One region of the Micromonospora sp. SD12 genome, then DNA from elsewhere that is predicted to be linked to it. Evidence: riboswitches for the same ligand, from Rfam matches in the RefSeq annotation. Region 1 holds a riboswitch; the other holds the start of a gene.

Evidence for each region. A riboswitch is a leader RNA that binds a small molecule or an ion and turns the genes downstream of it on or off. The one in region 1 is predicted to bind S-adenosylmethionine.
Region 2: it holds a riboswitch for S-adenosylmethionine, as region 1 does, so the genes downstream of both, ACTMS2_RS22755 (ABC transporter substrate-binding protein) here and thrC (threonine synthase) in region 1, are expected to answer to the same signal.

What each region holds. Positions count from the first base shown of each region.
Region 1 covers NZ_JBQHDF010000007.1:214,682-221,146, reverse strand. The annotation lists gene ACTMS2_RS16720 (ABC transporter permease) at 1-247, shown strand, start outside; gene ACTMS2_RS16715 (DUF4232 domain-containing protein) at 244-804, opposite strand; gene ACTMS2_RS16710 (hypothetical protein) at 1,281-2,204, shown strand; gene ACTMS2_RS16705 (hypothetical protein) at 2,275-3,024, opposite strand; gene ACTMS2_RS16700 (DoxX family protein) at 3,201-3,629, shown strand; SAM riboswitch class I at 3,761-3,896, shown strand; gene thrC (threonine synthase) at 3,907-5,193, shown strand; gene ACTMS2_RS16690 (N-acetyltransferase family protein) at 5,457-6,465, shown strand, end outside.
Region 2 covers NZ_JBQHDF010000014.1:95,446-101,910, reverse strand. The annotation lists gene ACTMS2_RS22765 (amino acid ABC transporter ATP-binding protein) at 1-517, opposite strand, end outside; gene ACTMS2_RS22760 (amino acid ABC transporter permease) at 520-1,296, opposite strand; gene ACTMS2_RS22755 (ABC transporter substrate-binding protein) at 1,337-2,191, opposite strand; SAM riboswitch class IV at 2,464-2,575, opposite strand; gene ACTMS2_RS22750 (RraA family protein) at 2,672-3,364, opposite strand; gene ACTMS2_RS22745 (MFS transporter) at 3,635-4,873, shown strand; gene ACTMS2_RS22740 (sensor histidine kinase) at 4,908-6,428, opposite strand.

The sequences.
Region 1 (6,465 bases):
CGCGCTCGGCGCGGTCGGCGGCGCGGTGTTGCTCTGGATCCTCTCCAGCATCCTCGACCAGATCACCGCGCTGGGCGCGCTGCGCGCGTTCCTGCCGACGCACTACAGCACCGCCTGGCTGGGCCTGCTGTCGACGCCGGTGCAGACCGACGACGTGGTACGCGGCGCGATCTCCGCGATCAGCTACGCGACGCTGTTCTGGGGGCTGGCGTTCTGGCGCTTCACCCGAAAGGACGTCACCAGCTAAGGCGCCGGGTCGGCCGCCTTCTTCCAGGCGCTGACCCCGATCCGGCCCGTGTTGCCGAGGTCGATCGGCCCGTCCAGGCCGACGACCTGCGCGGGCCGGCCGGCGGCGGGCGCGACCTCCAGGCGCTCGCCGGTGGTGGCGACGACCGTCGGGTCGGTGACCAGGTTGCGCCAGAGCACGGCGGCACCGGCCCGTTCGCCGGGCCGCAGGGTCAGTGGCCGGGGCGGCGCGTCGAAGCCCGACGTGATCTCCTTGGCCCCCTCGACCACCCGGACCGGTATCGGGTTGCCGTCGCCGTCGTGCAGACGCAGCGCGGGATAACCGTTCAGCGGGTAGGGCTCCGTGCCGCAGTTGACCAGCTCCAGCCCGAGGGCCCGCAGACCCATCGCGGCGCTGGAGCCCGGCGAACCGATCCGGACGCCGGACTCCGGGCACCCGCCGGGGGCGGTCCCGGAATCCGGTGTCGGCGCGCCCGCTCTCGGGATGGTGCTCGGTGCCGGATCGACCGACGGCGGTGCGGCCGCGGAGCAGGCGCCGAGCAGGACGAGGCCGGCCATCGTGACGCCGATCAGCCGTGCCGGTGTGGAAACTCCGCCGCGCGGACACGGTGCGGGTCGGTACGCGGGGGTTGCCATCGCCCGATCATCGCACCGGCCGGTGCTCAGCCGGCCCCGGACACCCGTCCGGGGGAGCGGCTGATGGGCGCTGTCGAGCTGCCCCGTGCGTGGGACCGGTCTCTCCTCAGGTGAGGAACCCGGGGAGCGCGAACTGCTGTCTGTGAGACTGCGGTTCCCGTGAGTGAGAATCGGGTATGTCCACTCCGCCCGCCGTGCCGCCGCCTGAGCCGCCCGCCGAGCCGTCGCCCGCGCCACCGGCTCGGCCGTCCACGTCCCCGCCCGCGCCGCCACCCGTCTCGCAGGCCGCGCCGCCACCCGCGCCGGCACCGGGGCAGCGGCCCGGGCCGAGCGCCCTGGCCGTGCTGGCCGATGAACGCCTGCCCGGGTTTCGCGGGCTTCGGCCGAGGCAGCGTGCGGTGTACGCGACCGCCGTCGCCGTCGTCGTCGTGCTCGGCGTGCTGTTCGCCTACCACGCCGACCTTCTGCTGGACCGGTCGACGGCCACCGATCGGGCCCGATCGGACAGGCAGGCCGAGAAGGTGGTCGACCGTGAGCAGCCCGCGTTCGTGTCCACCGTCACTCCCCTCGACTACGACCGGGACCTGCCCGAGGCCTTCACCGTGCTGCTCGACCGGCCGCTGACCGAGGGCGAGCAGGCCGCCCTCACCGCCCTGACCGGCGCCAGGTCGGAGGTGTGGGAGTTCCTGAAGCCGCTCGGCGGCCGGTTGGTCGAGCACGCGTCCTACGTGGCCCCGCGGGAGGACGGCAACGAGAATCGCGGCCATGCCCAGACGTTCGACCTGAACCTGAACAGCGACCGCGCCGCCGGGCTCACGATCAACAACATGACTGCCGTCAAGGACACGTGCCGCGTACCGACGGCGCAGACCGTCGTCACCCTTCCCCCGGCGGGTGCGGAGTCCCGGCAGGGCCTGCTGTGGGACCTGACCGGGGGACCGACGGACGAGCCGCACGGTCCGTACGCCCTGGCCGAGGGCGAGCCGGAGGAGGGCCGGCTGTACTTCCGCCGCAACGTCGTCGAGCTGGGCAACGGTCAGTCCAACATGGCCTTCCGTATCCAGCCGGAGGTGTCCACCCACACGTGCGAGTGGCACATCGTCGCCTCCTACACCGACACGACCGGTTCCCACGAGCAACGCATCCCGGGCGGCACCGGAACGTTCACCACCGAGGCCGTCCCGTCGCAGCCCGTCCAGTACTTCGAACGCCCCCCGGGCCCGGGGTGGGGCTGCCTCGGCGAGGTGAGCCAGCAGAATTGCCCGGAGACCGCATCCGTACAGCTCCCGAGGCCAGCGGCCCACCGGCCGGTCCCGGGCTGAGCCGCGCGTGCTCGTTCCGGCCGGAGCCGGCAACGATCGACGGGTCCCGGACGGCCCGGTCGCGGGGACGTCAGCGGGACCGGGGCCTGCGCTTGCGGGTGGGGGAGTCGGGGGAGTCCGGCGCGGTGCCGGAGTCGGCGGTGTCCCCGTCGCCGGACGCGTCGGTCACCCGGGCGTCGGTGTGGCGCAGCTCGGCCAGCGTCGTGCCCCGGAGTTGGTAGACGGCGGTGCGCCGGATGCTCAGTTCCGCCATCGGGCCGTCCGCGGGGCGGGTCAGGTAGACCACCGTCGCCCTGCCGTCGCGCACGCTGACGCTCTCCACCGGCGTACGGTCGCCGAGGTCGACCTGGGCCTGGTAGTCCGGCTCGCCCCTGACGTTGCGCCAGGCGGCGAGGGTGAAGAAGCGGCCGGTGCCGCCGCCGTCGAGCATGACCACCCCCACCGCGTCACCCGCGCCGTCGCCGTCGAGGTCGCCCACGGCGCACGGCCGCTGCAACTCCACCCTCGTGCCGTCGGGGTCGGACCAGCGGCCGTCGGCGAGGCGGATCGGGGCGGCGTACCCGCGGTAGCGGATCTTCCTGCTGCCGACCCGGGTGTTGCGCAGCTCCAGGCAGCTGAGCCGGTCGTCGGTGGGGCGGGGGGTCGGGGTGGCCCGGGCGGTCGCCGGGGCGGTGTCGACGTCGTCCCGCTCGACGGCGGTGCCGGCGGGCCGGTCGGCGGACCGGTTCCGCTTCTTCCGGTTGCCCGTGGAGCAGGCGGTCGTCACCACCAGCAGGCAGGCCATGGTCAGCGCCACCACCGGGACGAGCTTGCGACGCATTCGCGCGTTCCTTTCCGTCGATGTGACCGGCACCGTAACGGGCCCGCGCCAGCCCGCAAGGCGGCAGGGACGCCCCTATCCATGGGAGCGTTCCCACGGATAGGGAATTCATCGACACGGTCGAATCTTTGTCGGCATCCTGGTGCCGTCCTGCCGTCCTGATCGGAGGTGCCCTGATGCTCACTGACCGGATAGGTGGCCCGGCCCTGTCCCTGTTCCGTGCCGTCGTCGGCCTGCTCTTCCTCTGCCACGGCCTGGCCTCACTGCTCGGGATCCTCGGCGGCAGCCGGGGCACCGGCGAGGCGGTCCCGCTCGGCGAGTGGCCGGGCTGGTGGGCCGCGCTGATCCAGGCGGTCTGCGGCGGCCTGGTCCTCGTCGGGCTGTTGACCCGGCCGGCGGCCCTGCTGGCGTCCGGCTCGATGGCGTACGCGTACTTCGTGGTGCACCAGCCCGACGCGCTGCTGCCGCTGCGCAACGGTGGTGAGCTGGCCGTCCTGTTCTGCTGGTCGTTCCTGCTGATCGCCGTGTTCGGTCCCGGCGCGTGGGCGCTCGACACCCTGCTGCGCGCCCGGCGCCCCGCCGACTCCCGCTCGGTGACCGTCTGAATCCGTACCGTCGAGGAGGGTTCCGCCGGCCCCGCCCGGCGGATCGACGGCGGCTGCGGGATCGCTCACAGCGTGGGATCCGACGTCGATCCGGGCGTTGTCGGTGCTTAGACTCGACGGCACAACTGCATACCTCATCCAGAGGGGCTGAGGGATACGGCCCGACGACGCCCCGGCAACCACCCCGCGCGCTCACCGCAGAGCGACCGGCGGGGCAGGTGCCAATTCCGTCCCCGCCGCAGGGTGCGATGCGGGGAAAGATGAGAGGACCCTCGACATGACGTCGACGTTCGCCCCCTCCGGCATCGACACCACCGCCAGCCCCGCCCGCGCCCTGGTCTGCCGCGCCTGTTCGGCCCGCTACCCGCTCGCCGCCCAGCACGCCTGCTACGAGTGTTTCGGCCCGCTGGAGGTCGACTACGACGCCGCCGCGCTGGCGACGGTCACCCGGGAGCAGATCGAGGCGGGCCCGCGCAACATCTGGCGGTACGCGGCGCTGCTGCCCGCCGGGCAGGACCCGGCCACCCGGGTCACCCTCGACCCCGGCTTCACCCCGCTGGTGGCCGCCCCGCACCTGGCCGCCGAACTGGGCGTCACCGGCCCGCTCTGGGTCAAGGACGACAGCGCCAACCCGACCCACTCGTTCAAGGACCGGGTCGTCTCGGTGGCCCTGACCGCCGCCCGCGCGCTCGGCTTCAGCCGCTACGCCTGCGCCTCCACCGGAAACCTGGCCAACTCCGTCGCCGCGCACGCGGCCCGGGCCGGCGCGCCGTCGGTGGTCTTCATCCCTGGTGACCTGGAGCAGGGCAAGGTCATCACCACCGCCGTCTACGGCGGCGAACTGGTCGCCATCGACGGCTCGTACGACGACGTGAACCGGCTCTGCGGCGAGCTGGTCGAGACGGACGAGTTCGAGGACACCGCGTTCGTCAACGTCAACGTGCGCCCCTACTACGCCGAGGGCTCGAAGACGCTCGGCTACGAGGTGGCCGAGCAGCTCGGCTGGCGGATCCCCGCGCAGGTGGTGATCCCGATGGCGTCCGGCGAACTGCTCACCAAGATCGACAAGGCGTTCGCCGAGCTGGTCGAGATCGGCCTGGTCGAGGCGCCGGCGGGCGGCTGGAAGGTGTTCGGCGCGCAGTCGGCCGGCTGCAACCCGATCGCCACCGCCCTGCACGCCGACACCGACACCATCACCCCCGTCCGGCCGACCGGTATCGCCAAGTCCCTGAACATCGGCGACCCGGCCGCCGGCATCTACGCCCTGGAGGCGGTGCGCCGCACGGGGGGCTGGATGGAGTACGTCGACGACGACGAGATCCGCGCCGGAATCCGCCTGCTGGCCCGCACCACCGGCGTCTTCGCCGAGACGGCCGGCGGCGTGACCGTGGCCGTGCTGCGCAAGCTGGTCGAGTCGGGCCGCCTGGACCCGACCGCCGAGACCGTCGTCTTCAACACCGGCGAGGGCCTCAAGACCCTCGACGCGGTGGCCGGCCAGGTCGGCCCCACCCACCGCATCAAGCCCTCGCTGCGAGCCGCCCGCGACGCCGGCCTCCTCGGCTGACCCGACCCGGCTACCGGGGCGGGCGGGGGATTCGCGGCGTAACTGGGTTTTCGCTGTGAGTGCGGAAAACGCGCCGACAAGGACTTGACGGCAGGAACCGGACGGCGCAAGATGCTCCGTGCGGGAGGGCGTTTCGCCGGAGACTTTGAGTTCTTGCGACCCAACGCCGGAGGCGTTGTGCGAGCGTCCCTCCCGACCAACTTCCGATCGGGCCAGCGTTAATTCGCTGGCCCGATCGTCGTCGGGGGGCGCACCCTGAGCCGATGAGCATCGCGATCGCGCCGCTCGACGCCGCCGACCAGGCCGCCGTCGACGAGGCGTACCGGATCGGCGCGGCGGCCAACGACGCCGACCTGCCGGACTTCCCGCCCTTCTGCCGGCGGCGCTTCGAGGCGGCGATCCGGCACCCGATGCCGGGCAACGAGCCGCTCTGGGCGCTGGCCCGGCTCGACGGCGTGCCGGCCGGCTACCTCGCGCTGGACCTGCCGCAGCTCGACAACACCGAGAACGCCGAGGCCGAGGTGGTGGTGCACCCCCAGTGCCGGCGTCGCGGTGTCGGCCGTGCGCTGCACGAGCACGGCGTACGCCTGCTGCGGGAGCGGGGCCGTAAGCGGGTGCTGGCGATGGCGGTCTCCGCGCTGCCCGGCGGCCCGGCCCGCTCCGGGGCCGCCGCCGCCTTCGCCGCGTCGACCGGCGCCCGGCCGGCGCTGGCGGAGGTCCGCCGCCGGCTCGACACCACCCGGCTCGACCACGACGGCCTGGCCGCCGCGCTGGCCGACGCCCGGGGCCGGGCCGCCGGCTACGACGTCGTGCGCTGGCGGGGGGACACCCCCGAGGAGTACGTCGCCGACATCGCCTACCTGGACGGCCGGCTGATGACCGACGCACCCCTGGGCGACGTGGAGTGGGAACCGGAGCGGATCGACGTCGAACGCGTCCGCGGCATCGAGCGGGCACTGCGGGCGCGGGGGCGGCGGCGCTACCACACGGCGGCGCGCCACGAGGCGTCCGGCCGGGTGGTCGCCTGGACCCTGCTCGACGTCGGCGCGTCGGCCGACTGGCACGCGTTCCAGCAGATCACCATCGTCGACCCGGAGCACCGCGGTCACCGCCTCGGCCTGCTCACCAAGGTCGAGAACCTGCGTCACCTGCTGGCCCACGAGCCGGCGGTACGCGCGATCGACACCTTCAACGCGGCCGAGAACGCCCACATGGTGCGGATCAACGAGCAACTCGGGTTCCGTCCCGTCGACGGTTGGACCGACTGGCAGC
Region 2 (6,465 bases), on a different contig from region 1:
CCAGGGCGGAGGTCGCCTCGTCGAAGAGCATCACCTGCGGGCGCAACGCCAGCGCGCGGGCGATCGCGACCCGCTGCTGCTGCCCGCCGGACAGGTGCGCCGGGCGGGCGTCGGCCTTGGCCGCCAGCCCCACCAGCTCCAGGTGGTCGCGGGCGAGCGCCGCCGCCTCGTCCGCGTCGAGCTTGCGGATGCGGCGCAGCGCGAGGGTGACGTTGCGCAGCACGCTCATGTGCGGGAAGAGGTTGAACTGCTGGAAGACCATGCCCACCCGCTGCCGCAGGGCGTCGGGGTCGTCGCCGCGCACGCTGCGCCCGTCGAGCAGCACGTCGCCGCGGTCGGGCTCGATGAGCCGGTTGATCGTACGCAGCAGGGTGGACTTGCCCGACCCGGACGGGCCGATCACGCAGGCCGTCGCTCCGCGCGCCACGTCCAGGTCCACCCCGCGCAGCACCCGGTTCGCCCCGAAGGCAAGGTGCACGTCGCGGACGCTCAGGCTCACCGAGGTCGTCGTGTCGATGCTCATCGCTGGTTCCCTCCCGCCGCGCCCGGCAGCGCCAGGTCGAGGTCGTCGTCGGCGTCACCGGGAGTGGCCTGCCGGCCGTGCCGCAGCCGCCGGTCGATCCAGTTGACGGCGTGCGTCAGCGGGACCGTCAGCGTCAGGTAGAACAGCCCGGCCAGCAGCAGCGCCGACTGGTTGCCGGTGTTGGCCGCGTAGTCCTGCCCGATGCGGAACAGCTCACGCTGGCTGGCCAGCAGGCCGAGGAAGTAGACCAGGCTGGAGTCCTTGATCAGCGCGATGAGCTGGTTCACCCAGGCCGGCAGCACCCGCCGGATCCCCTGCGGGACGATCACCAGGCGCATCGCCTCGCCCCAGGACAGGCCCAGCGCCCTGGCGCCCTCCAACTGCGCGGCCTCCACCGACTGGATGCCGGAGCGGAAGATCTCGCCGATGTAGGCCGCCGCGATCAGCGACAGGGCCAGGATGCCCAGGGGATACGGGTTGGGCCCCCACACCTGCATCCCCAGCGGCGCCAGGCCGACCCCGATGAGCAGGATCGTCGCCGCCGCCGGCAGGCCGCGGAACACGTCGGTGTAGACCCGCGCCGGCCACCGCAACCATCGCGTACGCGAGATGCCCGCGACGGCCAGCGCCATGCCGAGCACCGAGCCGAGCAGGGCGGCGGAGATCGCCAGGATCAGCGTGTTGGGCAGCCCCACCGTCAGCATCTCGGGCAGCGCCTCGCGCATGGAGTCTGCGTCGAAGAAGGTCTCCCACAGGGTGCTCAACGGATCCATCGTCTCTCCCACCGCCCCGCTTGCTCGTCGTCGCTACGTCTCAGGAGGTGGCCGACGCCGACGGCACCGGAACCGTGCCGCTGCCCGGCGTGAAGTCGGCCGGGATGGGGCGGCCCGGGTAGTACTGGGCCTGCAGGCGGCTCCACGTGCCGTCGGCGATCACCTCGTCGAGCCCCTTGTTCAGCGCCTCGCGCAGCTTGTCGTTGCCCTTGGCGACCGCGTACGCCGTCGGGGCCGGGCTGAGCAGCTTGGCCGCAACCGTGATCTTGCCGGCGCTGTCGGCGGCCGACTTGTCGCCGATCTCGGCCGGGGCGATCCAGGCGTCGGCCGTTCCGGCCTTGAGCTGGTTGATCGCGCCGTTGTAGTCGGGCACCCGGACCGGGTCGAGTCCCTCGCCGGTGGCGTAGTCGTCCTGGACGGTGCCCTGCACGACCACGACCCGCTTGCCGGCGAGTTGGTCGAAGCCGGTGATCGACGAGCCGGCCGGCACGTCGAGTCCGAAGTGGCCGAAGTCGTAGCCGTTGCCGAAGTCGACGGTCTTCTTGCGCGCCTCGGTGATCGTGATCGAGGAGCTGCCGACGTCGAACTTGCGGTTGTTGACCTGCGACAGCAGGGCGGAGAAGTCGGTGCCGACGAACTCCACCTTCAGGCCGACCTTTTCCGCGACCGCGACGAGCAGGTCGTTGTCGAAGCCGGTGAACTTTCCGTCCTTGAGGTAGACGTTCGGCGGGGCGTCGGTGAGCGTGCCGGCGCGCAGCACGCCCGGCTGGAGCAGGCCGTACGGGTTGTCGGCCGCGTCGGCCGCTTCGTCGCCGCAGCCGGTCAGGGCGGTGGCGACGAGGACGGCGGCCACGCCGAGGGCGGCGGCCCGGGTGAGGGACGAGAGGATGCGCACAGGTGTCTCCGATGAGGTGTCTCCGGCGACGGGCACGGGCGTGCGTCGCCGACGGTGCGCCCGATGGGCGTACCGCTGGGATGGTTCAGGGAAGAGGGGGTGGCGCGCCTAGCGCGCGTCGCCGGGGCGACAGGAGGTGGCGCAGACCCGCATCATGTCGATGTGGCGGCGCCGCGTCAGCGCCGGCGACGCCGGTGCCACGGCGGGAACCGCCGGTGGGGGGAAGGTGCGCAGGGACATGGCTCTCCTCGGTCGGTGTCGACCTGGGAACCAGGCCGCGCTTGCACCGGAGCCGCTCCGATGCCTGGTCTTCACCCGGGGCACCCCTGCGCGGACGAGGGTTGCCGGCCAGCGAGCCGGGGCTTGACGCTGGCGCTCATGACCTGCCGACGAGGCTAGCAGCCCGCCACGCTGGGCCGTCCAGCCGCTATGACCACCCTCACGCGCCCGCCGACGGCGCGTCCGTCCCGTCCGCCCCGGTCACTCCTCGATCGCCCCGCCGACGCGGCGCAGGTGCTGCCGGAAGGTGAGCCCGGGCTCGGCGGCGCGGCAAACCAGGTAGTCGGCGAAGGCGGTCTGCTCCCGCAGCGTCTCCCCGGCGCGGATGCGCCGCGCCTGGAGCCGTTCGACGGTGCCGATGCGCTCCGCCGCCGCGAACAGCTCCGCAGCCCGCGCGGCGGGCAGGAACAGCACCCCGTCGTCGTCGGCGACCACGAGGTCGTCGGCGGTCACCAGGTGCGGCCCGACCCGGGCACTGGTGAGCGTCTCCGGCTCCCTCGGATCGAGCCGGGCCGGCCCCGCCGGCAGGCTGCCGTAGCTGAAGACCGGCAGGCCGATCTCCACCAGCTCCGGGGTGTCGCGGTGCAGGCCCCAGACGACGAGCCCGGCGACGCCGGCCGCGGCGCCCTCCAGCACCGCCAGGTCCCCGACGCACGCCTCGTCGGTCCGCCCGCCGTTGTCGATGACGAGCACGTCACCGGCGGCGGCGCCGCCGTACGCCTCTAGGAACACGTCCACGCTGCCGTGGTGGCGCACCGGCAGCACCCGGCCCACGAGACGGTGACCGGGCACGACCGCCCGGATCCCGGCCGGCGCCGCGCGCGGGGGCACGCCGAGGCGTACGCAGGCGTCGGCGATCAGCGGCGTGGACAGCTCGGCGAAGCGCTCCCGCATGACGTCCTCCTGGCACGTGGTGGTGCGTGGGTCGTCATCGTAGGGAGCACGGGTGCCGCCGCGGCGAGGTCCAATCCGGTGCCGCTGGCTCGGACCTAGACTGTCCACGTGATTCCGATCGAGGCCGTCGCCGTCGCCTACGGCCGCTGGATCACCCCCGACCTGCCGCTGTACGGCAACGACCACGACCGCTCCGACTTCGCTCCCTGACCGGCCCGGTGCCACGCCGCCCGCCGTTCACCTCCGCCACACCTCCGGGAGCGTTCCGCCATGCCCACACCCGACCACACCGGCGTCGTACCGCCCGCCGACCGGCCACCCGCCGCCGACCCCACCGACACCTCCGCCGTCGCGGTGCTCCGGGCGCCACGGGCCGCCCGGGTCCTGGCGGCCAGCCTGCTCGGCCGGATCCCGCTCGGCGCGGCCCCGCTGGCCCTGCTGGTGTTCGCCCGCGAGACGATGACGCTGACCGTCGCGGGCCTGCTCGTCGGCGCGTTCACCGCCGGCACCGCCGTGGGCCAGCCGATGCTCGCCCGGATGGCGCAGCGCTGGCGGCAGCCGCCGGTGCTCTGGCTGTCCGTGACGGCGTCGACGATCGGCTTCGCCCTCACCGCCGCGCACGTGAACCTGCCGGTGACGGTGTGCGCCGCCGCCCTGGCCGGGGCGGGCGCGCCGCCGTTCGAGTCGTGCCTGCGGGTGCTCTGGCGCGACCTGCTCCCCGCGCACCGCGTGCAGACCGCGTACACCCTGGACATCGCCGTCCAGGAGCTGATCTTCATCCTCGGCCCGGTGGTCACGCTCGCCGCCGTGGGCCTGGCCGGCCCGCCCGGCGGTCTGGCCGCCGCCGCGCTCCTGCAGGCCGTCGGTACCGCGTGGTTCGCCACGACCGACGCGGTGCGTCGCTGGCGGGGCGAGCCGGCCGTACGCCACTGGGCCGGGCCGCTGCGTGCCGGCCGGCTCCGCCTGGTCCTCGGCGCGCTGCTGCTGGTCGGCGCGGCGGTGGGCAGCGTGACCGTCGCCGCGACCGGATACGCCGAGGCGGCCGGAGCCCGGTCCTGGGCGGGCTGGTTGCTCGCCGCGCAGGCCACCGGGGCGCTGGTCGGCGGCCTGCTCTACGTACGCTTCGGCGGGCTGCGCCGGCATGCCACGCTGCCCCGCGCGGTCGGCGTCTTCGCCGTCGGCTACCTGCCGTTGCTGCTCACCCCGGCCCCGGCCGCGATGCTGGGCCTGATGGCGGTCAGCGGGCTCGCGCTGCCGGCGCTGCTGACCATCGCCTTCGTCGCGATCGACGACGTGGCTCCCACCGGCACGGTGGCCGAGGCGTTCGCGTGGGCGGCGACGGCGTTCTCGGTGGGCAGCGCGGGCGGCGCGGCGGTGGCCGGCGCGGTACTGGACGCGGCGGGGGAGGTGACCGTCGGCTTCCTGATCGCCCCGCTGAGCGCCGTCGCGGCGTGCGGGATCGCGCTGGCCGCCACCCGCGCCGCCGGCGGCGGTCGGTCGGCGAGCTGATCGCGGGGCCGGTGCCCGGCGCGCCGGGGCGGGCTCAGACCCCGGCCGCCGACTCCTCGGCCGGCTGGCCCGGCTGCCCGGGTACGACCGCCGCCGGCACCCGCGGCAGCGTGAACACGAAGCGGGTCCCGTCGCGGTACGCCTCGTCCAGGCTCAACGTCCCGCCGTGGTACTCGACGACCTTCTTGCAGACCGCCAGCCCGATGCCGGTGCCCGGGTACGCGCCCCGGGGGTGCAGCCGCTGGAAGATGACGAAGATCTTCTCCGCGTACCGGGGGTCGATGCCGATGCCGTTGTCCTCGACGGCGAAGGACCAGCCCTGCGCGGTGTCCGTCACGGTCACCCGGATGCGCGGCGCCCGGTCCGGGCTGCGGAACTTGACCGCGTTGCCCAGCAGGTTCTGCCACAGCATGGTCAGCAGGGTCGGCTCGCCCCGTACGGTGGGCAGCGGATCGCGGTCGATCGTCGCGCCCGACTCCTCCACGGCCCGCGACAGGTTCGCCTCGGCCTGCGCGAACACCTCGGCCAGGTCCACCTCCCGCTCGTCGCCGTAGACCCGGCCGATCCGGGAGAAGGTGAGCAGATCGTTGATCAGCTCCTGCATGCGGCTCGCCCCGTCGACGGCGAAGCCGATGTACTGCCGGGCCCGGTCGTCGAGCTGGTCGGCGTAGCGGCGCTCCAGCATCTGGCAGAACGACGCCACCTTGCGCAGCGGCTCCTGAAGGTCGTGCGAGGCGACGTACGCGAACTGCTCCAGGTCCTCGTTGGAGCGGCGCAGCTCGTCCGCCTGCTGTTCCAGGGCGTTGCGGTCGTGCTGGCTGCGTTCCCACGCCTCCACGACCGCGCGGCGCATCGTCTCCACGTCGCTGGTCAGCCGGGCGATGTCGGCCGGACCGTCGGGCCGCAGCCGGTGCCGGAAGTCGCCGCCGGCCACCTGACGCACCGAGGCGCCCAGCCGGTCCAGGGGCCGCAGCACCCGCGTACGCACCAGCACGGAGCCGACGATCCCGCACACCAGCAGGGCCGCGAGGATCGCCACGAAGGTCAGGTCCCGCAGCGCCCGGGCGGCGTCGAGGTCGCCCCGGCCGGCGTCGCGGATCCCGTCCAGGCGACCGACCAGCCCGGTCAGCTCGGCGCGCACCGCCGCGAAGGTCTGCGCGTCCCCGGTCACCAGCGGCGCCAGCTCCTGCGGCGTCGCGCCGGCCTGCCGGGAGGCGATCAGGCGTTCGGCGAACTCCGTGCGCCAGCGGTCGGCCAGCCGCCGCGCCCGCTCCAGGTCACCCAGCGCCTCCGGCTCGTCGGCGAGCAGGACGCGCAGCCGCGACATGGTGGCGCGTTCGTCCTCGACGCCCTGCCGGTACGAGTCGACGAAACGCGGGTCGGCGGTGACGACGTGGCCGCGTACGGCCGCCGCCTGGACGAGCAGGCCGCTGTCGAGCTGGCCGACGGCCGTACGGGCCGGGGCGACCCGGTCGGCGAGATGGTTGGAGACCCCGGCGGTGTGCCGCAGCGCGGCGGCGCCGGCCCCGCCGCCGAGCAGGACGATGGCGGTCATCGTCAGCAACAGGACAGTGAGCCACCGGCGGGTCGTC